DNA from 3 places in the Faecalibacterium hominis (ex Afrizal et al. 2022) genome. Region 3 is predicted to be linked to each of the others. Evidence: riboswitches for the same ligand, from Rfam matches in the RefSeq annotation. Region 3 holds a riboswitch; each other region holds the start of a gene.
What was found. A riboswitch is a leader RNA that binds a small molecule or an ion and turns the genes downstream of it on or off. The one in region 3 is predicted to bind cyclic di-GMP.
Positions count from the first base shown of each region.

Region 1 (7,973 bases), 1.1 Mb from region 3:
CCCGCTTCCGGCTACGAGATCACCTGGAAGACCTTTGACCTGCACGAGAACGAGCCGGAGTGGAACATCCGCACCGAGCACGAGGGGATGTTCACCGAGATGGGCATCAAGATCAAGGCCCTGATCGCCAGAAAGCTGCCCGGCGATGCCGCCGTGACCTGGATCGAGCCCAAGGTCCTGAAAAAGAGGAAGGCTGCGGAGGAAGCCGCTGCCGCCGCAAAGGAGGAGTAAGATGTCCTTTTTTGTCAACACCATGGTCTGCGGCTTTTCGCTGTATCAGATCCTGGCGTTTTTCCTGATCTACTCCTGCCTGGGCTGGTGCCTGGAGGTCATCTATGCCGCCGTTTCCACCGGCCAGCTGGTGAACCGCGGCTTTCTGAACGGCCCGGTCTGCCCCATCTACGGCTTTGGCATGATCATTGTGCTGTTCACCCTTTCGCCGCTGGCAGACAACCTGCTGCTGCTCTATCTCGGCGGCGTGATCCTGCCCAGCGTGCTGGAGCTGGTGGGCGGCTGGGCGCTCTACAAGCTCTACCACACCCGGTGGTGGGATTACAGCGACTTCCCCTTCAACATCGGCGGATATATCTGCCTGGAGTTCTCCCTTTTGTGGGGCGTGGGCACCGTTGTGGTGATGAAGGCCGTTCACCCCGTGATCGCGGGTTTTGTGGAGATGGTCCCCCAGATGGTGGGCTTTGTCCTCATGTGCATCCTGTACGCCTGCTACGCCGCCGACGTGGTGGTGACCGCCTTTGCGGCCTCTGACCTGGCCCGTGAGCTGGATGCCCTGGAAAAGGTTGCCGACAGTATGCACGCCGTGTCCGATGCCATGACCGAGCTGCTGGGCACCACCGCCATGGATGTGGACCAGAAGATGGACGAGAGCCGCCTGCAGCTCAAGCTGGCGGCTGCCGAGGCCCGGGACAATGCCGCCAAACTGAGCCCCCGGGATGCCGCTGCCGCCCTGCGCGCCAAGGCCGACGAGGCCATGGAGGCTGCCCGCAAGTCCTCCCAGGAGGCCCGGCTCAATGCCTCTGAGGCCGCCACTGCCGTCAAGCTGGCTGCCAAGGGCACCGCAGAGCGCACGGCAGAGCTGCTCCGACTGGAACAGCTGGCCGAGGAGCTGCAGGCCCGCAGCGAGGAGATGCGCGCCCGCACCCGGAGCTCCAAGTACTTTGGCAAGGGCCGTATGCTCCGCGCTTACCCCAAGCTGCGCCACGGCGAAAAGCACCGCTCTCTGGACGAGCTGCGGGAGCGCCTGAAGTACGAGCGCAAGCACTGACCCTGCCCTTTGCAGCAACCCCAAATGCCCCTGACCGGCTTCTTTCGGTCAGGGGCATTTTTCCTGCACTGCATTCTCCATAAAATCAGGCAGATCTTGTGCTGCCGCACGCTTTTGTTTTCGTTATGTTTTCCACATTGTACGCTCCTTTTTTGTACACTCTTCCAAATCTATTTTCGTCATATTGACAAAAAAAAAAAAAGAGTATTTTATCCTGTGCAATATGCTATTCCCGCTAAAAACTGAAGAATCGGCAAACCAGTCGAAAGGCTGCGACGCAAAGCTAAAAGGGCCTGTAATATGGCAGCCAGCCGCACGTTATTCTCTCCGGGTAAGGTAATACGAAACCTTGCACCTCCTTGTGAAGATGCGTCGGCTTCCCTTCAGGAGAGCGAGCGCGCAGCGGGTCTACAAGGGTTCAGAGCGTTGTACCAGCCGTTTGGCCGGTGCGGCGCTTTTTTGTTTTGGCTGAAATAGAGAGAGTTTTTTGGGGAAAATTATGGAAAAGGAGTAAAGAATTATGAAACCCAAGCGTTTGATCAGCTTATTGGTTGCGGTCTGCATGATGATCACCATGCTGCCCCTGTCGGCAGTCACGGCATTTGCAGCAGACACGTCAACTGTACTTACAGCCATCGTTGACGGTTACAAGTATGAGTATAAGGTAAATGCAGACGGTGCTACTGCAACCATCACAGATTTTCGTGGCCCTGTTGATCCAGCGAAAACCCCTGCCCCCTACGACATCCACATACCCTCAGAGTTGGGCGGCTACCCTGTAACCGGTTTGGGAACATATTCATTTTCCGGCTATTTGGATGCTTCTCCCTACCTCCACAACTCGTACCAAATTGGTCGCAACATTCGCTCCGTCGACATTCCACAAGGCGTTACTTCCATCGGCAATCATGCCTTTGAAGAATGCTTTGCTCTGGAGGAGGTCACCATTCCACAAAGCGTTACTTCCATCGGACTAATAGCCTTTGGTGGTTGCTGTAAGCTTACAACGCTTTCGTTAGGTGAGAATGTTGAGACGATCGGCGGGGGTGCCTTTTTTAGATGCTCCAGCCTGAGCAATATCACCATCCCGAAAAAAGTAAAAGTAATTGAATCCGGGTACAGTGGTACACCTTCCTTTTATAGGACCTTTGCCTATTGCTCCAGTCTGAAATACATTATACTCCCTGCTGAATTGACTACTTTCGAAGCCCGTCTGGATGATTGTCCGGCATGTGTCATCTACTACAACAACGACGAGGACCACGCAAAGGATCTGCTTAAAAATAATTATTACCTGCGGGATGCTGTACAGAACGGACACCAGCTTCTTTGCCTCTGCCATGTGACCTTTGATGCCAAGGGCGGCAACCTGACCTACGATAAGGTGCCGGTTTATGAGACCGAAAAAATCACTGAGACCTTGGCAAACAATCTGGAGGAAACCGATCTGGATGCCATCAATCATCCCACCCGTACGGGTTACAATTTCATCGGCTGGTACACCACCCCAGATGGCAAGCCCGAAGATGGCAAGTTTGATGTGAAAGAAACCGCAATTACGAAGGACATCACCCTCTATGCCCGTTGGAAGTTCGACCCCAATGCTCTGGACTGCCACCAGCTGACCGTGACCGGCGGCACTGTTACTGTGAAATACGACGGCAGCGATGTGACCAGCAAGCTGAACAGCAACATTGACGCAGCCACCGGCAAAAAGACCTACTCTGTACCGGACGGCGCAGAGGTGACCGTGACGCTGGACCAGACCGCAGTGCCCAAGGACAAGGTGTTTGACAGCTGGTCTACCGGTGATTTCTCCCTGCCCACAGGTGACTACAAGGCAGAAAGCATCACCTTTACCATGAGCAGTGGTGTGAATGTCTCTGCAAAGTACCGTGATGCCGCCGCTGACGACACCCACGATACCGATACCGCAGTCTGCCACCCGCTGACCGTTACCGGCGGCATTGTTACCGTGAAAAAAGGTGACAAGGATGTGACCGATACCCTGACCGTCACCACTGACGAGACCACCGGCAAAAAGACCTACTCTGTACCGGACGGCGCAACAGTGACCGTGACGCTGGACAAGACCCTGATCCCTGAGGGCATGGTGTTTGACATCTGGTCCACCGGCAAATTCTCTCTGCCGCTGGGTCAGGATTACAAGGCAGAGACCATCACCTTTACCATGAACACCATGAGCAGTGATGTGGATATTGCCGCACAGTACCGCGATGCCACCATTGAAGATGATGGGCCCAATGTGCTGGGCACTGCCGCGATCATTGGTACTGCTGCTGTGGGTACCGCAGTGCTGGGCTATCAGGCCTATTCTCTGGGCGCTGAATTTGCAGGCAAGCTGATGGCTCTGCCCTACTTCCCCAGCAACCGCAGCGCCCTTGCCATGATGCTGTGGGAGGATGCAGGCAAGCCCATGCCCGAATCCGAACTGCTCTACCCCGATGTCGGGCAGGAAGAGCAGGATATGGACCTGCAGCACGCCGCCCGCTGGGCCATGGAAAACGAGCTTATCCCTGACCTGAACGATGAGGGCACGGCTCCGGAAGAGATGAAGTTCTTCCCGGCCAATCCCGTAAGCAAGCTCGATGTGCTGAATGCATGGCAGAAGGCACAGGAGCTCAAGAACAACTAACGCCATCCCCGAATATTCCCAAATATACGTAGAAGCGCCTCATCCTTCACCGGATGGGGCGCTTCTGCGTTGTAATGAGTTAATGAGTCGCAGCGGGTGTGGTCAGCTACTACATCTGCAAGTGGCTTGAGGAACAGTTCAAGGCCGGTAAGCACTAACCCACAGCAAGCAGGAAGCCCCCTTGGTATTCGCAGTACCGAGGGGGCTTCTTGTTGCTTTGGTGGAACCATGGAATGGTTCCGTAGTCTCATCTACAACTTTAGTATATGCACTCCTGCGCAAAAAGTCAAGAGGGCCGCCACAGATTTTGTTTCGCTCCTGCGCCTGTTTCAGCTTATCACGCCCACAGATCCTCGGGGTACAGGCCCTCCTGGGTTTTCTGGGCGATGGCGGCCACCACGGTGGGCTTATCTTCGCGGTAGGTCACACCGTACCACTTATCGGTGCTCTTGAGCACAGTGACTGCCGCCTTGCCCTCATCGATGAGCTCGCTGGCCACAGTGGGCAGGAAATACTCGCATTTGAGGGGGTTCTTGGGCAGATTCTCACGCAGCCAGCCTGCAAAGCGGCGGTCAGCCTCGTTCAGGAAGCTCTTGCCAAAGCCCCACAGGTTCATGCTGACCGGTGCTTCCACCGGCAGGTCATCCGTGCCCTCACCGGTGAGGGAGGTGCAGCGGATGCCGCCCTCATAGGTCTCGATGCCGGTGCGCTCGGTCACGCTGTGCAGGGTGCCGTCCGGGTTCACCACGCAGACACCGCGGGAGACGGTGCCGTTCTCGGAGACGGTATTTTTGAGCAGGTAGCTCACCATGCAGTAATCGTAAACTGCGCCGTCCTGATGGGTGGACAGATACTCATAGATGACCTTGAAGGCCTCGGGGCCGTAGTAATCGTCCGCGTTGATGACGGCGAAGGGACCATCAATGAGGTCTTTTGCGGCCAGCACGGCGTGGCAGGTGCCCCAGGGCTTGACACGGCCCTCGGGGATGGTGAAGCCTGCGGGCAGCTCATCCAGCTGCTGGAAAGCGTATTTCACGTTCATACCCTGAGAGACGCGGTCGCCGATGGCGGCTTTGAAGGCCTCCTCGATCTCGTGCTTGATGACAAAGATCACGGTCTCAAAGCCTGCGCGGTGGGCATCGTACAGGGAGTACTCCACAATGGGCTGACCCTTGGGGCCCACCGGGTCGATCTGCTTCATGCCGCCGTAACGGCTGCCCATGCCGGCAGCCATGACCACCAATACCGGTTTGTTCATTTTTCTTTCCTCCTGCGTCAGTGCGCTATTCTTTGAGTCTATTATACTCCAAATTTTCCCGGGCAACAAGGGATAGCTTTTCCTTGAATTTTTGCATGGATTCTCACCCACTGCCGTGATAGAATAGAGGCAATGGAGTTTCCGCAGAAAAGGAGAATGCTTATGTCAACCAAAACTGTCTGGATCACCGGCGCTTCTTCCGGCATCGGGCGGGAGTTTGCCCGCCGCTATGCCCGGCTGGGCTTCCGGCTCATTCTGACCGCCCGCCGCCGCGACCGGCTGGAGACCCTTGCCGCCGAGCTCCGGGCGAAACACGGCACCCTCTGCCGCATTGTACCCGCCGACCTTGAGCAGGATGCGCAGGTCGCCGCCCTGTGCGAAGCACTGGCAGACGAACGCATCGACCTGTTCATCAACAACGCGGGCTTTGGTGCCTGCGGTGCCTTTTCCGAGACGGACGAGGGCAAGGAGCTTTCCATGCTGCGGGTGAACGTGCTGGCCATGCACCGGCTGTTCAAGTTCACCCTGCGCAAGATGGAAGCACAGGGCTTTGGCACCATCCTGAACGTGGCATCCTCGGCGGGCCTGCTGCCGGGCGGGCCCTATATGGCGGGCTACTACGCCTCCAAGGCATACGTTGTCAGCCTGACCCGCGGCGTGGCCGAGGAGCTGCGGGAGCAGCACAGCCCGGTCTATGTCTGTGCCCTCTGCCCCGGCCCCGTGGACACCGAGTTCAACGACCGTGCCGACGTGGTGTTCGCCCTCAAGGGCATCACCCCGGAGCTCTGCGTGGAGGAAGCCATGCGCGGGATGCTCCGCCGCAAGACCATCATTGTGCCCAGCACCCTGATGCGCCTTGCCACCACGGCCCAGAAGCTCGTTCCCACGCCCCTGCTCATGCCCATCGTGGCCCACCAGCAGAAGAAAAAGCTGGGCTGATGGCTGCTTGACAGCGCACCGCCGCTCATGTATCTTAGAGGTATCCGAAAAAACAGGAGGAATGTTCCATGAAAATTGCACTCATCAACGAAAACAGTCAGGCCACCAAGAACGGCATCATTGAAGCCGCCCTGAAAAAGGTGGTGGAACCCATGGGCCACGAGGTGGTCAACTACGGCATGTACACCGCCGAGGATGCCGCCCAGCTGACCTATGTTCAGTGCGGCATTCTGGCCGCCATCCTGCTGAACAGCGGCGCGGCCGACTACGTCATCACCGGCTGCGGCACCGGCGAGGGTGCCATGCTGGCCCTGAACAGCTTCCCCGGCGTGATCTGCGGCCATGTGGAGGACCCCGTGGACGCTTACACCTTTGCCCACGTCAACGACGGCAACGCCGTTTCCATGCCCTTTGCCAAGGGCTTTGGCTGGGGCGGCGAGCTGAACCTCGAGTACTGCTTCGAGAAGCTGTTCGGCTTTGGCCACGGTCAGGGCTACCCCAAGGAGCGCGTTGTGCCCGAGATGCGGAACAAGGCCATTCTGGATGATGTGCGCGCTGCCACCTTCAAGCCCCTGATCGAGTGCCTGCAGAGCATCGACCAGGATCTGCTCAAGGGAGCCATTGCAGGCGAAAAGTTCAGCGAGCTGTTCTTCGCTTCCTGCAAGGACGAGCAGCTGGCCGCCTACATCAAGACCCTGCTGTAAGCAGAAGCAGCAGGATATCCGGATCCTATCCAAACACATCCTGCTCACCCTGAAAAGGGTGGTTTATGATACGAAACACGAGGAAGTCTAATATGGCATGGTTATACCATTTCAATCAGATCGTCACCCACGGCATGGAGGGGTTTCTGGAGACAGCGGTGCCGATGATCTCCGGGCTGGCTGAGATCATCGGCCTGTTCATCATCGTCACCAGCCTTGTCAAGGCCACCTACCACTATGTGCGGGTCACCTTTTTCCATGGCCAGCACGATTTCCTCCACGAGATGTCCAGCGGCCTGACCACGGCGCTGGAGTTTCTGATGTCGGCGGAGATCGCCAAGACCTTCCTGTTGCAGAATCTGGAATCGGTGGTGCCGCTGGCGGCCACCTTTGCCCTGCGGGCCATGATGAGCCTGATGCTCCACTGGGAGATGGAGGGCGGGCACCGCTCCGGCCGCAAAAAGGAAGAAACGCCCGCCGGTGAGACCAAGAAAAAAGAATGACTTGTAAAGCTTTCCTCTTTTTTCTCGGTTCTGGGTTGTGTAAAACGTAAAAATCGTGCCCCGGCTCTTGACAGTTTTGCACAAAGGGGCTATACTCGTGCCATCGAAAGCAAAGGCGCTGACGGAAGTGATTCCGCCAGCGCCTTTTGTGTTTTCGCTGGATATTGCTCGGGAGGAATAGAGGGCCTCCTGAACAAGGCTCCCGCGCACATTCGGTGCGGGGAGCGCATTACAAACCGGGGAGGTATTATAATGTTCAGTTCCATAAACACCTGTTGGGTGCTGGTTGCGGCATTCCTGGTCTACTTTATGCAGGCCGGTTTTGCGCTGTGTGAGGCGGGCTTTACCCGCGCCAAAAACACCGGCAACATCCTGATGAAAAACATGATGGACTTCTGCATCGGCACACCGTGCTACTGGGTCATCGGCTTCGGCCTGATGTTCGGCGGCACAAGCGCGCTGATCGGCGGGTTCGATCCGTTCATTCAGGGCGATTACAGCCACCTGGGGCTTGATATCCCGCTGTGGGTGTACATCGTGTTCCAGACCGTGTTCTGTGCCACGGCAGCCACTATCGTGTCCGGCTCCATGGCCGAGCGCACCAACTTCAAGGCTTACTGCGTTTATTCCG
Region 1 covers NZ_CP186860.1:1,861,052-1,869,024, forward strand. Annotated here, with positions in the region: gene trmB (tRNA (guanosine(46)-N7)-methyltransferase TrmB) at 1-231, shown strand, start outside; gene ACKXGA_RS09085 (putative ABC transporter permease) at 233-1,282, shown strand; cyclic di-GMP riboswitch class I at 1,525-1,601, shown strand; gene ACKXGA_RS09090 (leucine-rich repeat protein) at 1,803-3,938, shown strand; gene ACKXGA_RS09095 (nucleotidyltransferase family protein) at 4,276-5,196, opposite strand; gene ACKXGA_RS09100 (SDR family NAD(P)-dependent oxidoreductase) at 5,359-6,135, shown strand; gene ACKXGA_RS09105 (RpiB/LacA/LacB family sugar-phosphate isomerase) at 6,204-6,839, shown strand; gene ACKXGA_RS09110 (DUF1622 domain-containing protein) at 6,932-7,342, shown strand; gene ACKXGA_RS09115 (ammonium transporter) at 7,595-7,973, shown strand, end outside.
Region 1: it holds a riboswitch for cyclic di-GMP, as region 3 does, so the genes downstream of both, ACKXGA_RS09090 (leucine-rich repeat protein) here and ACKXGA_RS03540 (CAP domain-containing protein) in region 3, are expected to answer to the same signal.

Region 2 (7,973 bases), 840 kb from region 3:
CTCCAAGGGCTTGTTGTAAAGCAGCCAGTCCAGTTCTGCCCGCTGTGCCGGGGTGTTGCCGTACTCGTCCTCGACGGCAATGCAGTCGATGGCAAGGGTAGTGCCACCCTCGAACCGAGCTTCCACCCGGTTGGTGTCCATATTGTAACGGCAAGAAAGCAGGTTGTTCATAAGAAAGCCTCCATGTTCTTCCCATTTGCTTCTTTTGCGGTGAAAAGTTCCGGCTGTCCGTTTGCAGATTTATGAATTCGCTTTGTGATGCAGCCCTTTGCAGGTCTACACCCATCCACCACACGCTCCAATTTTACGCTAAACGCGAACAACGCTCTTTTTGCTCTGCACAAAATCCTGCATCGTTTGGCGTAAAATTGGCGTATGGCGTAGTTTTCGCTGGAAATCCGTCAAAAGAAAAAGGCCTGAAACTTCTCGGTTCATCAAGAAGTTTCAGGCTTTGTTTCGCTTAAATTGGAAATTTACTGCTCAATCGGCTTCATCGTGGGGAACAGCAGAACATCGCGGATGGAGGCGCTGTCGGTGAGCAGCATGACCAGGCGGTCCACACCGAAGCCCAGGCCGCCCGTGGGGGGCAGGCCATACTCCAGAGCGTTGACGTAGTCGTAATCCACCTGAGCCTTGCAGTCGGGCTCGATGGCCTTGCGCTCGGCGACCTGACGCTCAAAGCGGCCCTTCTGGTCGATGGGGTCGTTCAGCTCGCTGAAGGCGTTGCCGTACTCGGTGCAGTCGATGAAGTACTCAAAGCGCTCGGTAAAGGCGGGATCGTCCGGCTTGCGCTTGGCCAGCGGGCTGATCTCGACAGGGTAATCATAAATGAAGGTAGGCTGGATCAGCTTGTCCTCAACAAAGGCATCAAAGAACTCGGCCAGAATGGCACCCTTGGTGGGAACCTCGGGCAGCTCCACATGATGCTCCTTGGCAGAGGCAATGGCATCCTCGTCGGACTTCCAATCGTTGAAGTCCACGCCGGAATACTTCTTGACAGCCTCCACCATAGTCAGACGCTCCCAGTGACCCATATCGATCTGCTTGCCCTGATAGGGAATGACCATGCTGCCGCAGATCTTGAGGGCAAGGCGCTTGTACAGCTCTTCCACCAGATCCATCATGCCGTGGAAATCGGTAAAGGCCTGATACAGCTCGATGCTGGTGAACTCGGGGTTGTGCTTGGGGTCCATGCCCTCGTTGCGGAAGATGCGGCCAACCTCATACACGCGGTCCATGCCGCCCACGATCAGGCGCTTGAGGTACAGCTCAGTCTCAATGCGCAGCACCATGTCCATGTTCAGGCTGTTGTGGTGGGTGTAGAAGGGACGGGCGGAGGCACCGATCTCAAAGGGGGTCAGGATGGGGGTATCCACCTCCAGGAAGCCCTTCTCGTCCAGATAGGCGCGAATCTCCTTCAGGATCTGGCTGCGCTTGACGAAGGTATCCTTCACCTCGGGGTTTGCGATCAGGTCCACATAGCGCTGACGGTAACGCATCTCGGTATCGGTCAGGCCGTGGAACTTTTCGGGCAGGGGGCGCAGGCTCTTGGCCAGCAGGGTCAACTCGGTGGCACGAACACTCAGCTCGCCGGTCTTGGTGCGGAACACCTCGCCCTTGACACCGATGATATCGCCCACGTCCAGCTTCTTGAAGGCGGCATAGGCCTCCTCGCCCAGCTCGTCGCGGCGGACATACAGCTGGATATCGCCCTTGTCATCGCGCAGGTGGGCAAAGCTTGCCTTGCCCATCACGCGCTTGGACATCATACGGCCAGCCAGCGCGACCTGCTTGCCGCTGTCGGTCTCGTTGGGCAGCTCCTTGAACTCTTCCTTCAGGTCGGCAGAGTATGCGTCCTGCGGGAACTTGGTCAGGGTGAAGGGGTCGTTTCCGGCAGCCTGCAGGTCGGCCAGCTTCTGGCGGCGCACCTGCACCTGCTCGCTCTCAGACAGGCCCTGAGCGGGGTTTCTCTTTTGCTCTTCCATGGTTTCCTCCCGTTCAGGCTCAGTTTGCGGCGTGGGTGATGGCCAGCACTTCGTACTCGACGGTCTGGCCGGAGGGCAGCAGGACCTCAGCCTTCTCGCCCACGGCCTTGCCCAGCAGAGCGTGGCCCACGGGGCTCTCGTCGCTGATCTTGCCGTTGATGGGGTCAGCCTCGGTGCGGCCAACGATATCGTACTCCTCGGCCTCATCATCGCCGATCATCTTGATGGAAACGTGGGTGCCAACAGCAACGCTGTCCACGCTCAGCTCGCTCTCGTCGATGATCACAGCGTTCTTGACCATCTGCTCCAGCTCGGTGATGCGGTTCTCCACCAGACCCTGGGTGTTCTTGGCTTCATCGTACTCGCTGTTCTCAGAAAGGTCGCCGTGGCTGCGGGCTTCCTTGATCTCCTCGGCCAGCTCCTTGCGGCGGACCGTCTTGAGGTATTCCAGTTCGTCCTGCATCGCCTTCAGGCCGGAAGCGGACATCTTGATTTCTTGTGCCATTTTGGATCTTCTCCTTGTCTATTGGATTGACGCAGCCGCAAAGCCGCGCACGAATGCTATTATGACTGTTCTATTATAATAGCAAGCCGGGAGCTTGTCAATAAAAACCACGGCGCTAGAGCGGAAAAAGCGGCGGTTTCGGCTCCCGCCCCTATGCAGAAGCGCCCCACCGGTTCCCCGGCAGGGCGCTTCCACAGGTTATTTGGGAATAGAGAATGGTTCGGTTGTGGGGGCAACCCCCCAGTCGCTTTCAGCGACAGCCCCCGCTAATAGGGGGGCCCTTGGCATGGCGGATAGTTTCACCTTTTTGCCAAGGCCGCCCCTATTAGGGGCGGTGGCATCCCGAAGGGATGACGGTGGGGTTTACTTTTCCTGTGCCTTATTCCACACGCGGATCACTTCGACACGGCTCACGGAATCGGTATCCACATAGGTCTCGCCGTTGTCCTTTGCGGCCTTGAGCAAATCGTTCTCCACAGCCCAGGCAATGGCCTTCTGGGTATCGGTGGCATCGGCGGGCAGAACTGCGGCGGGTGCGGGCTTACCGGCATGGTTCCACACCAGCAGGGCCAGCTCGGCACGGTTTGTGGGGATGGCAGTACCGGCGGGCAGAGCGGTTTTCAGGTACAGCTCCGTGCCCAGCTGGTAGCCCTGCCATGCCAGAATGGCGGTGCCAGCAGCGGCAGTGCCGACTACTGCGGCGGTGCCCAGAATGTTGGGCTCGTCCTCCTCAATGGAGGCATCCTTCGTCATGGCTTCGATGGTCACGCCACCGGCAGGCATCTGGAACTTCAGGGGGTTGTTCTTGACATCCACATCCAGCGTTTCATCGGTGGTAATAGTCCACTGGTCAAATGCAACGGCATCGCTCTGGCTGGTGTAGGTCACGGTCACGTCAGCCTTTTCGGGCACTTTGGCGATCAGCTCGCCCTTGTCGTTCTTCTCAGCCTTGATCTCTTCGTCACCATTCTTAATGGTAACATCAGCATTCTTAACGGTCAGGGTGTAGAGCTCGGTTGCAGGGGTCAGTTCGGCGGCCTTTTCGGCAACAACGACCTGAGTGCCATCAGCACAAATCTGGGCACCATTTGCGTCCTTCAGGGCAACGTTAAAATCAAACTTGCCGACTTTTTTGTAGGTCACATTCAGGGTTGCTTTGATATTACTGCTTCGGGAAGTCAGTTTCATCATCTGAGCCAGCTCCTGAACAGTGTATTCTTTCTCGGTCAGTTCCTTGCCGTCCAGCTCCACCTTCTCTACTTCGTCGCCGTAGGTCAGAGCAACTTTACCTTTGTGAATCTCTGCCCCATAGGTGCCCGGGTTAACGGTAATGTTCACATCAACCGGGGTATTGACCAGATAGGCGCTCTTGGAAGTGGTTGCAGTCATCGTTGCGGCAACGGGGATGACTTTCCACTTGGCGTAATAGGTTTTACCAGTTACGGGGGTAGTATCCTTGGTTTCAATCTGGCAATTAGCGTCCTCATACCATTTTGCGGTACATCCAGCCTTGGTTACACTGTCAAAACCGGTCTTATCCGTATTGACTGTACCGCCCTTAACAACCATAACGATACCGTGACGATTCGAAATGCCAGTGTCACTCCCCGGAATTGCACTTGCATCATTGACATAGATGACAGTAGAATCATTCATACCATCACCAAAGCAGCCAGCTGCATAGCTGGCAATCTTTTTGCAGCCGGTCAGGTCAACGGTTTTCAGGTTGGTGCATCCCGCAAGCGATGCTTCAAACGTTGCATCATCGCCAACCACTTTCAGATTTTCCATCTTCGGGAAAGTCTCAGCTTTTACATATTGCAGGTTTGCATCGCTCACAGTAACTTCTTTGAGTTGTTCACTAGGAGAGAACATATTTTTCCAAAGAGTTTCTGTCGTCATATCTGTCCGACTAGTATTCAATGTGCCAAGAATTTCCACGTTCTTCAAAGAGGTTACAGCCGGATAAGAACCTGTCGGTTGTTCTCGGAAGGGATTAGAATCATCGCTAGTAATTTTTGCGCCTTCTTCAATAATAAAGGTTTCAATGCCACATGCTGGGAAAGGAACATGATGCAATGCGGTTTCACCGTAGAAGGTCACTCTCTTCAAATTCTGACAATTTGCAAACGCCCATGCATCAACTTTTGTCACACTCTTCGGAATGTCAATTTTCTCAATAGCAGTCCCTGCGAATTCAGAATCTCCAATGATTGTAGGGTTGCTTCCCAAATCAATCACACTCAATTTCTCACAACCCCGCACAATTGCATAGGGAAGTTTTTCGGTCCTAACAATCATTTTTTTCAAACCAGAACCTTGAAGTGCATTAGAAGTCCCATCCGGAACCTGTGGGTTTTTTCTTAATCCAAACTCGATGTCATCTGTAACAGTAAAGCTTTCCAGATTCCGCATCATTGAAAAAGCATACGCACCAATATATTTCAGATTGCTCCAGTTATCAAAATCAACTGTAAACTGTGTTCCTCGAACTGCCGCACAGCCAACACCTTCAAAGCTCTTGGGAAGCCATTCAGTCAGTTCCTTGTCCTTGCCCAGTTCAGAGCAGAAATCGAACATACTTGTAGGCAAATATTTTCCTGTATATACATTCTGGTTTGAATCCACGTCAGTAGTTTCAGCCGCTTCAAATCCTTCTGCCCAGATTACTTCTTCCAATACTTCATCATGGCGGAAGATGTAATCACCCAAATGCTGAATGCTGGCAGGAATATTAGCTTTTTTCAAAGCCTTCATCCCACGGAATGCACTATTGCCAATCGCAGTAACGCCTTCCTCAATATGTACCTCTGTAATCTGGTTGAGATAGGGTTTCCATGGACGCAGATCATTGTCTGTGCCAACATCCGTATCAGCAATTCCCTCATAATCTGCCATTGGGCCATTGCCAAAAATAGTCAGAACCTTTGTAGATTCATCGTATTTCCACTGAACACTCTCTTCCTGATTCTCTGCACCACAATAACCAGAGGTTTCTGCTTCGCTTTCGGTGCTATTCTTGCCAGTAACAGTGGTTGTCTCCGCAGTATTGGTGCTCGTTCCCGCTGCAAACGCCGAAACCGCAGTAGCAGGCATCATGGAAACTGCCATGCTCACTGCCAAGGCGGCGCTGATCACACGTTTCAATCTCATAAAAATCCTCCTTTTATGAATTACTCCCAAAATATAACCATGCCCGCACAAAGCAAAAAGAGCGCCGCACCGGCCAAATGGCTGGTACAACGCTCTGCGTTTTGTACTTTGGGAATCTACCGCCCCTTGAGGTGATGCCCATGTGCGGTATGGTTGAGAAAGTGCAGCTGGCTGCCATATTACAGGCCCTTTAGCTTTGCGCCGCAGCCTTTCGACTGGTTTGCCGATTCTTCTATTTTTATGTGGCAACTTACACAAAAATCATAAAACTTTTTTTTTTTTTTTGTCAATAACCCAAAAGCATCTTTGGCGAGTTGCACAAAAGCAGCAGTGTTTGTATAACATTTTCGGATAGCGCATCGCCCCGGGGAGAAGTGTTCCGTTTGGGAAATGATGGCGTGTTTTCTCGCTTTTTCGTTGAAATATGCCAAGTTTTATGATATAGTAGTAGTCGTTTTTATGTTTCACTCCCCTACTCTCCCTGCGGAAAGGAAGCTCCCATGAACCTGACAAAGCAGTTCTTCAAGTATGTGTCGCAGAATATTTTCGGTCTGATCGGCACATCGTGTTATATTCTGGCCGACACCTATTTCATTGCCCAGGCGGCGGGCACCGACGGCGTGACCCTGCTGAACCTCTGCCTGCCCATGTACAACCTGATCTTTGCCTTCGGCTCGATGATCGGCCTGGGTGCGGCCACCCGGTACGCCATCCTGCAGGCGCAGGGCGAGGCGCGGGCGCAGCGGTATTTTTCCAACGCCATCCTCTGCGCCTGCCTGATCGCCATCCCGTTCATGCTGGCGGGCGCGTTCTGCCCGGGCACGCTTCTGCAGCTCATGGGCGGCGATGCGGACATCGTGGCGCTGGGCCTGAACTACACCCGCATCTTCCTGCTGTTCACGCCCTTCTTCATGTGCAACTACATCTTCTCGGCCTTCGTCCGCAACGACGGCGACCCGTCCCTTGCCATGGTGGCCACCCTGAGCGGCAGCCTGTTCAATGTAGTGTTCGATTACATCTTCATCTTCCCCATGGGGCTGGGCCTGCCCGGCGCGGCGCTGGCAACCGCCATCTCGCCGGTGCTCAGCATCGCCATCTGCAGCCGCCACTTCTTTCAAAAGAACAACACGCTCACCTTTGTCCGGCAGGCCCCCTCGGCCCGGCTGCTGGTGCAGAGCTGCCAGCTGGGTATCTCCGGTTTTGTCGGGGAGCTCTCCTCTGCCGTGACCACCACCGTGTTCAACTTCCTGCTGCTCCGGCTGGCGGGCAACGTGGGCGTGGCCGCTTACGGCGTGGTGGCAAACTTTGCGCTGGTGGCAACAGCCATCTTCAACGGCGTGGCCCAGGGTGCCCAGCCGCTGATCAGCCAGTGCTACGGCAAAAACGAGATGGCCGGGGCAAAAAAGCTGCTTCTGCTGGGCTGCGGCACCGCGCTGGCGCTGGCGGCGGTGTTGTATGGTGCCGTGTTTGGCTTTACCGATACCTTTGTTGCCCTCTTCAACAGCGAAAGCTCTGCTTTGATGGCCGAATATGCCCACAGCGGTATGCGCATCTACTTCCTGGGCTACTTCTTTGCAGGCTGCAATATTGTTGCGGCGGGCTATCTGGGTGCGGTCAACCGCCCCACCGAGGCCACCATCACCTCGGTCAGCCGGGGCGTGGCCGCCATCGTCACCTGCTCGCTGCTCCTGAGCGCCCTGTTTGGCATGAACGGCGTGTGGTCGGCCTTCCCCGCCGCCGAGGCCATCACGCTGGCCCTGACGGTGTTCCTGCTCAAGCGCCCGCAGTCTGTGTGCAGCTGAACGCCTCCACGGAAAAGAGCCGGGTGCTGCCCCGGCTCCTGAACATTTTAAATATACAGTGCCTGCTCCCGCTGGCTTTCCGCCGGGCTGAGGGGCCGCGCTGTCTGACCGGCCAAGGCCCGCCACTGTGCGGGGGATTGGCCGGTCTCTTTTTTGAACACCCGGCACAGGTAGTTGGCCCCTGAGAAGCCGCACAGGCTGGCAATGACATCCAGCGTGTATTCCCGGTGCAGGAGCAGCCGCATGGCAGCTTCCACCCGCACGGTGGTCAGGTAGCGCCCCGGGGGCACCCCCACGGCGGCGGTAAAGGTGCGGACAAGGTGGCTCTTGGAGACTCCCAGCCGCTCACTGAGCTCCTCCACGCCGTACAGGCCAGCGTAGTTCTGGCGGATATCCTCAATGGCGGCCTCCACCAGCGGCGGCAGGGGCGGGGCGGCGCTGTCGGCCCCCGCAAGCTCACAGAGCAGGGCAAAGGCCAGCTGGCTGGCGGCCCGGCTGCGGGGTGTGTCGGCCTCGGCGGCAAGGCGG
Region 2 covers NZ_CP186860.1:1,554,230-1,562,202, forward strand. Annotated here, with positions in the region: gene ACKXGA_RS07490 (DUF6061 family protein) at 1-171, opposite strand, end outside; gene lysS (lysine--tRNA ligase) at 474-1,985, opposite strand; gene greA (transcription elongation factor GreA) at 2,005-2,490, opposite strand; gene ACKXGA_RS07505 (leucine-rich repeat protein) at 2,854-5,643, opposite strand; cyclic di-GMP riboswitch class I at 5,803-5,878, opposite strand; gene ACKXGA_RS07510 (MATE family efflux transporter) at 6,144-7,445, shown strand; gene ACKXGA_RS07515 (helix-turn-helix domain-containing protein) at 7,493-7,973, opposite strand, start outside.
Region 2: it holds a riboswitch for cyclic di-GMP, as region 3 does, so the genes downstream of both, ACKXGA_RS07505 (leucine-rich repeat protein) here and ACKXGA_RS03540 (CAP domain-containing protein) in region 3, are expected to answer to the same signal.

Region 3 (7,973 bases):
CTCTTCCACGCAGCGATCCAGCGCGTTTTCCACAATGCTCTGGGCCCCGTCCATCAGGCTCTCATTCTCGCGCACATAGACAAAGCCGCGGCTCACAAGGTCAGGCCCCGCCAGCACCTTACCGGTCTTGCTGTCCACGGTGGCCACAATGATGACCAGACCGTCCTCAGAGAGATGCTTGCGGTCACGCAGGACCACATTGCCCACATCGCCCACGCCCAGGCCGTCCACCATCACGGCACCGGCGGTAACCGGCTCGCCCAGTTTGATCTCGTCCCGGCTCAGGATAACGTTGGAGCCGTTTTCGGCAATGAGGATGTTGCTGGTGGGAATGCCCAGAGACGCGGCGGTCAGGGCATGCTTTTTCAGCTGCTTGTACTCGCCGTGCACGGGCAGGAAATACTTGGGTCTGGTCAGGGTGAGCATCAGCTTCTGCTCCTCCTGGCAGGCGTGGCCGGAAACATGGACATCATACATGCTCTCGTAGATGACCTCCGCGCCCAGCAGGAGCAGACCGTTGACGATCTTGGTCACGCTCTTCTCGTTGCCGGGAATGGGGTTGGCGGAGATGATGATGAAGTCGCCGGGGCCCACCCGCACCTGGCGGTGGCTGCAGGAGGCCATGCGGGAAAGAGCGCTCAGGGGCTCGCCCTGGCTGCCGGTGGTGATCAGCACCACCTGCTCCGGCGGGTACTGGTTCAGCTCATCCACGCTGATAAGGGTGCCCTCGGGGATGTGCATATAACCCAGCTCCTGCGCCATGGCAGTGTTATTGACCATGCTGCGGCCGCTGAACGCCACCTTGCGGCCATCCTCCACGGCCAGGTCGATAATCTGCTGGACGCGGTAGATGTTGGACGCAAAGGTCGCAATGATGATACGCTTGTTCCGGGCACGGGCAAACAGGTTGCGGACACCGGCGGCCACCTTCTGCTCCGTGGCAGTAAAGCCCGGGCGCTCGGCGTTGGTGGAATCGCTCAGCAGGGCCAGCACACCCTTCTGACCATACTCCGAAAGGGTGGTCAGGTCGGTCACGCCGCAGGCCAACGGGGTGTAATCGATCTTGAAGTCGCCGGTCTGGATGATCGTTCCGGCAGGGCTGTCAATGGCAAAGGCCACGGAATCGGGGATGGAGTGGTTGACATGGATGGGCTCCACGGTAAAGCAGCCCAGCTTGATCTTCTGCTTAGGGGTGATCTCCACGAACTTGGTCTTTCCCGCCAGGCCAAACTCCTCCAGCTTGTTCCGGATGAGGCCGCAGGTCAGCCGGGTGCCGTAGATGGGCAGATCAAATTTCTGCAGCAGGTAGGGAATGCTGCCGATGTGGTCTTCGTGGCCGTGGGTGATGAGCAGGCCCTTGATCTTGTCCTTATTCTGCACCACAAAGGTAAAGTCGGGGATGACCATGTCCACGCCGTACATCTCACTGTCCGGGAACACAAGGCCACAGTCCACAATGATCATATCCCCGTTGCACTCGTACACGGTCATGTTCTTGCCCACTTCACCCAGACCGCCCAGCGGGTAGATGTGGATGGGCACAGCGGCCTCCTTGGGCTGCTGTGCGCGGCGGGGCCGCCGGTTATAATAAGGGCGGCGGGTGCGGGTGCGCTTTTCCCCACCGGATTCACTGTTTCTGTTCGGATTGTTCTGAGCCTGAGCCGGGTTCTGTTCTTTGACCTGTGCCATGCGGTACCTCCAAAATCAATTACAAAACGCAGGCACACCCCTTTGCGAGCGGCCTGTCTGCTGTGAAGGAGCAGCAAACGCACCGCCGCTCCCATCGAAACCATCGTATAGAATTTTTCGCTTCCATGCCTGTTTTCGGCACTGGGATGGCCGGAACGGAGTAATTTCTGCCCTGTCAGTCCATCTGTTCGATGCGACCGCGGCACTGCCCCGTTCCGGCCGGACACACCGCACCGGTGCGCCCCTATACGCATTTTGTTACAAACAGTATAGTATTTCTTGTCCACTTTGTCAATTCAAAGCTTTGCCGGAAAAGCCGGGGATGATACGTTTTCCTCTTGACAGAACCGGAAAAATAGCTCTAAATAGAAGTATCCAAAAATTCAAGTTCCGGGAGAAACAGATGAAACAAGTCGAAGTTTACACCGATGGCGCGTGCAGCGGCAACCCCGGCCCGGGCGGCTGGGGTGCAGTGCTGCGCTACCGCTTCAACGGCAAGGTCTATGAAAAGGAGCTCAGCGGCGGCGATGCTTCCACCACCAACAACCGGATGGAGCTGACCGCCTTTATCGAGGCCCTGCGCCAGCTCAAGGAGCCCTGTGAGGTGCGGCTGTGCTCTGACAGCCAGTACGTCATCAACGGGCTGGAAAAGGGCTGGGCCAAGGGCTGGAAGCGCCGGGGCTGGAAAAAGTCCGACGGCTCCCCTGCCCTGAACCCCGACCTGTGGGAACAGGCATTGGAGCAGGAAGCCCGGCACAAGATCACTTATGTCTGGGTCAAGGGCCATGCAGGCCACCCGGAAAATGAGCGCTGCGACCAGCTGGCCGTGGCACAAAGTCAGGCACACGGAGGGAGACAGGGACGATGAGCGATACATTTCTGCCCGGCAGCGGGTTCGATACTTATGAACAGCAGGACAAGGTGCTGGTGGGCCTGTGCGGCGGCACGGGCTGCAAAGCAGCTGTCCGCATTTTACAGCAGCAGGGCTTTGCGGTGATGGGCGCTGTGGTGCGTCTGTGCACCGATGACCCCGTTGTGGATGCCGCCAAGGAAGCCGCCAAGGCTCTGGGCATCGAGTGCATCACCCTGAATGCCAGCGAACTGGCCAGCCAGCTGGCTGAGGAGACCGCTGCCCCGGCCGACCTGCGCTTCCCCGCCCTGCTGGCGGCGGCTGACCGGCTGGGCATCCAGTACATTGCCACCGGCCACCGCGCCCGGGTAGAGACCGGTGCGGACGGCGTGCACGTCCTCTGCCCTGCCGAAATTGCGGACGAGAGTGCCCGGCTTGCCGCCCTGCCGCAGGAGACGCTGGGCCGGCTCATCCTGCCCCTGGGCGATTTCAGCCCCGAGGATGCAGCCGAGATGGCTGCAGAATAAAAAAAAAAAACAAAAGAGATGCACCCAGCTCCCTGAACCGGTTTCAGGAAGGCGGGGTGCATCTCTTTTTGCTCTGTTCTATTTCATCGTACAACGCTCAATGGAAGTCATCCGCTTACTTTGCGAAGATCTGGATCCAGTTGTGGCCCCACTGAGAATTGGCATCGTAGTTGTAGCCAAGGCACATATACTTGGCGGCGGGGTCCATGATATTGACACGGTGGCCTTCCGAAGCCATCCAGTCTGCAACGACCTTTTCGGGCGTGGTCTCGCCCCAGGCGGCATTCTCGCCGGTGGCGGTATCAGACACACCGTACTCTTTCAGCACGGTGAAGCAGTTGGTGCCATCGGGGCGGGTGTGGGAAGCGACCTTTGCCACTTCCTTTGCGCGCTCATCGGCGGCAGCCTGCAGCTTGGCATCGCCCATGGCCAGAGGTGCCAGATTTTCCTTTGCACGCTCAGCGTTGACCAGCGCCAGCACTTCCTGTGCGAAACCGTTCTCGCTGGTGCCGCGGGCGTAGGTAAAGATCATCACCCAGTAATTGCCGTACTCGCCGCCCTCGTAGTAGCCAACGCCAACGGAGGTGGCATCCTTGTCCAGCATCCGCTCCTTGAAGAAATCGTAGCGATTCCAGGCGGCGACCACGTCCGAAGCATTCTCAGCAGCTGCCCAGTAGTTCTCACCCACGGAAACATCATCCACACCGTACTCCGGCAGGATGGTGAACTCGCGGCTGCCATTGGGGCGGTTGTAGGAGTAATTGACGGTAAGTTCTTCTGCACGAGCCTGTGCGGCAGCATTCAGTGCGCTGCTGCCCATGCTCAGAGGAGCCACACCGGCCTGTGCACGCTCTGCGTTGACGAGCTGCAGCAGCTCATCGGCCTTGGAAGCTGCGTGTGCGGGCATTGCCAGAACAAACATCAGGCAGATGAATGCGGCGCAGCAGACCAGATTCTTCAGGACTTTCATCGAAGCGTTACGCATGGTGTTGAACCTCTTTTGTGTTGCCCCATGAAAAAAGGTGTCGATTGCTGGTATACTCGGCAATCGACACCTGATGCTTCAGATGAAGGTCACTCAACACCCAATCTCCGCTGTGGAGACCCTCAGGTGATGAGAAGCAACTGGCTGCCATTTTACAGGCCCTATAGCTTTGCGTCACAGCCTTTCGACTGCTTTGCCGAGGATATTCAGTTTTGCGTGCCTTTCTTCTTTTGGGAAGAAATTTGAGAACGAAAAAAGGTGTTGTTCTGCAATACACTCAGCAAAACAACACCTAGAAATTCTAAGCAGGTCGCCCAAAGAAAGATTTCTTTGAGAAGCAGCTGGCTGCCATTTTACAGGCCCTGTAGCTTTGCGTCACAGCCTTTCGACTGTTTTGCCGAGAATATTCAATTCACCTTGAGGAGCCGTTTCCATTTCCTCGACATTATCCTATCACATCGGGCAGAACCTGTCAACTGTTTGGAGCAGCTTTCTCAAAAAATCTGCTTTTTTGAAGAGTTTTTCCGTTATGCCTGCACCTCTGCCGCCTTTTTGCGCAGCTGGTCGAGGTCTGCGGCATCCGGGTGGGCCAGCGCCTTGTCAAAATTCTCGATCAGCATTTCGAGATTGGGCGCATGGTTGGGCTGCTGCAGCATCTTTTCGTACTGCTGGCGCACGGTCATGGGCATCTTGCCCTGGCACATATAGGTTCCAATGACCGTGTTGCTCTCATCCAGCGATTTCTGCACCGCCGCCAGGATCTGCTCGAAATATTCCGCACTGCCGCCAAAGCCTGCGGTGCCGAACAAAAAGACCTGCTTCCCCTTCAGGGTCTGCAAAAAGGCGGTGAGGGTGTCATCGGCATGGCCCTTGTCCGTCCAGAAGCCGATGTAAAGGGTCTCAGCCTCCAGTGCCTCCGGGGCCGGTGCTCCGAAGTAGGTGCACTCATTCTGGGGCAAGCTTGCGCGAAGGGTGTCGGCCAGCAGGCGGGTGTTGCCGGTCTTGCTGCTGAAAACGATGGCGTAGCTCATGGTCATTCTCCTTTGTTCTCTTTGATATCAGATGCTGCCCTGTTCTTTTGCGTTCAGGGCATCATAGATACAGCGGGTGCCCTGATGGGCGATCAGGCCGCCCAGGCACTTCTTGTTGCAGCGGACACAGCGGTGGATCTTTGCCGCATTGCCGCTCTGCAGTTTGTTGACCCAGTTGGGGTCGGCCAGCAGCTGGCGGCACATTGCCGCACACTGGATGCGGCCGCTGGCAAGCTGCTGCTCCACAAAATCGGGGTCGTTCAGGCCGCCCACACCGCAGAGCGGCACGCTGGTATACCGGCGCACCTCATCGCAGAACTTGAGGAAGCAGCCGTTCTCCTTGAACTCGGGGTGGCTGGCCGGCGGGATGGTGTTTTCCAGCGCAGAGTGGTTGGCCAGTGTCACATGGAAGCTGGTCACGCCTGCCTGCACCAGCAGGGGCACGAACACGGCCAGTTCCTCCTCCACCACACCGGCGTTGCCGTAATGGGGGTTCTCCTGCCGGACAGCCAGCTTGTAGTCAATGGCCATGCCGGGCACAGCGGCGTGCACTGCCTTGACAGCTTCCACGGCAAAGCGGGCGCGGCGCTCGGCACTGCCGCCGTATTCATCGGTGCGGTGGTTGAAGATGGCGGAAGAGAAGCTGCCGCACATCCGGTCGCCGTGCACCTGCACCATGTCAAAGCCCGCCTGCTTTGCCAGCACAGCAGCCTTGCCAAAGCCCGCGATGATCTGATGGATCTTTTTCTGGGACATCTTGGTGATGTAGGGGCCCACGGCATCGTTCATCCGCTCCCGCAGCTGGTCGGGGGTGATCTTTTTCATCAGCATCCCCGGGATGCACTTGACGATGGACATCATGTCGGTATCGGTCTGGTGGAGTTGGGCGCAGACCTTGCAGCCGTACTTGTGGGCAGTCTCGCAGATCTGCTGATAGAAGGCAAAGCCCTTTTTGTCAAACAGGGACTTCTCAAACCGGCTCTTGGCCACCGGCACATCGCCGATGATGATCATGGCGCAGCCGCCCTTGGCCAGCCGCTCCATCTCCGCCAGATATTCCTCGTCCGAAAGGCCGAAGGTGGTGGGAGCAAAGATGATGCGGTTCTTCAGCTGCATTCCACCGTAATCAATGGGGCTCAGGATGGTGTCGTACATGTTACACACTCTCTTTTCTCGTCCGTGCTGCCTTTTGCAGCAGGCTCAGGAGCTGGTGCTGTTCCTCTTCGGTCAGCCCGCTCAAATTTTGTGCATCCCAATCGAAAAATACCTGGTGGCAGGTCCGGAATGCTCTCTCACCCGCCGGGGTCAGCCCCAAATGATAACTGCGGCCCTGCTTTTCCCGGGTCATAAAGCCATCTTCCACCAGCTTGATCACGCTGCGCTGGCAGTGGCCCCAGTCCAGGTGCAGGTTTTTGGTCATCTCAGCCGGGGTGCAGCCGGGATGTTTGCCCACGTAGATCACAAAATACATCATGCCAAAGCTCAGGCCAAACTCCTGCAGCTGCTGGGTGGTGTAGGCTGCGAACTGCTTGTAAAACTCCATCGCGTAGAAGGATATGGTCGATTGGATCACTCTTTGCATCCCCTTTACTTGACAAGGTCTAGTATAATCGCATTACTTGATAAAGTCAAGTACTTTTTTCAAAAAAATTCTCCCTGCTCCGTATTTCTGTTTCGGGAGCAGGGAGAGAGCGATTTTTTTGCCTCAGACCAGCGGCATGATATTTTCCGGGGCGGCAGCCAGGCAGGCGGGTGCTTTTGGCGGCGGGGCCGCCATTGTCTCCTTGGACACCTTCCACCACAGGCGGGCCTCACCGCCGGGCAGGGTGAAGATCATGTTCCAGTCAAAGGGATTCTCACTGGTGGAGACAGCCTGCACCGGCAGGCTGTTGGGGGTGCCGGGAGCGCAGGGCGCAAAATCATGGGCGCGGATGCCCACGGCACAGCAGCCCTCGGGCACCGGCAGAGCCACGGTCAGCGGCTGTTCCCAGCCCGCCAGATGAACGGTATGCTCCCCCACCCGGGTGCAGGGCAGAATGTTCTTGCAGCCGGTCAGGCGGGCGGCAGCACGGGTGCGGGGGTCGGCAAAGACCTCCTTGGTCGTGCCCGCCCGGAGCACGTCGCCGCTGTCCATTACGATCATCTCCCTGCACAGGCGGTAGGCCTCGTCCCGGTTGTGGGTCACCAGCAGGGCCGTGCCCGCAAACCCGGCCAGCAGGCTGCCCACTTCCCCCTCTACCTCCTCGCGCAGGTAGCTGTCCAGCGCGCTGAATGGCTCGTCCAGCATCAGGATGCGGGGTTTGGCCGCCAGGATGCGGGCCAAGGCGGCACGCTGCTGCTGCCCGCCTGAAAGCGCGCCGGGCAGGCGCTTGGCCAGTTCTTCCAGCCGCATGGCACGCAATGCCTCGGCACAGGCGGCCCTGCGGGCGGCAGGGTCCTTTTCCTTTTTCAGTGCGCTGAGGATGTTCTGTTCCACGGTCATGTTGGGGAACAGGGCGTAGTTCTGGAACAGCAGACCCACATTGCGCTGCTGGGGCGGCAGGTCGATGCCCTGAGCGCTGTCGAACAGCACCCGGCCATCCAGCACGATGCGCCCCTCGTCTGGCCGGACGATGCCTGCAATGCAGCGCAGGGTCATGCTTTTGCCGCAGCCGGACGCACCCAGAAGGGCGGTAGCAGTGTCCCCTGCCGTGAACGCAGCGTGGAGAGTAAAGCCATCAAACCGCTTGGTCACATTTACTTCCAGGCTCATGTGCGCTTTCCTCCCTGCTTCTGCCTGCGTTCCAGCAGGTTCACTGCCAGCAGCACCACCGCCGAGATAACGATATCCACCAGCACCCACTGCATGGCCCCGGCTTCATCGTTGGTGCGCCAGAGCTGGTAGACCGTGG
Region 3 covers NZ_CP186860.1:716,922-724,894, forward strand. Annotated here, with positions in the region: gene ACKXGA_RS03525 (ribonuclease J) at 1-1,689, opposite strand, end outside; gene rnhA (ribonuclease HI) at 2,093-2,557, shown strand; gene ACKXGA_RS03535 (hypothetical protein) at 2,554-3,066, shown strand; gene ACKXGA_RS03540 (CAP domain-containing protein) at 3,182-4,051, opposite strand; cyclic di-GMP riboswitch class I at 4,184-4,259, opposite strand; cyclic di-GMP riboswitch class I at 4,385-4,460, opposite strand; gene bilS (flavodoxin family protein BilS) at 4,579-5,082, opposite strand; gene bilR (bilirubin reductase) at 5,110-6,237, opposite strand; gene bilQ (bilirubin utilization transcriptional regulator BilQ) at 6,239-6,664, opposite strand; gene ACKXGA_RS03560 (sulfate/molybdate ABC transporter ATP-binding protein) at 6,788-7,834, opposite strand; gene modB (molybdate ABC transporter permease subunit) at 7,831-7,973, opposite strand, start outside.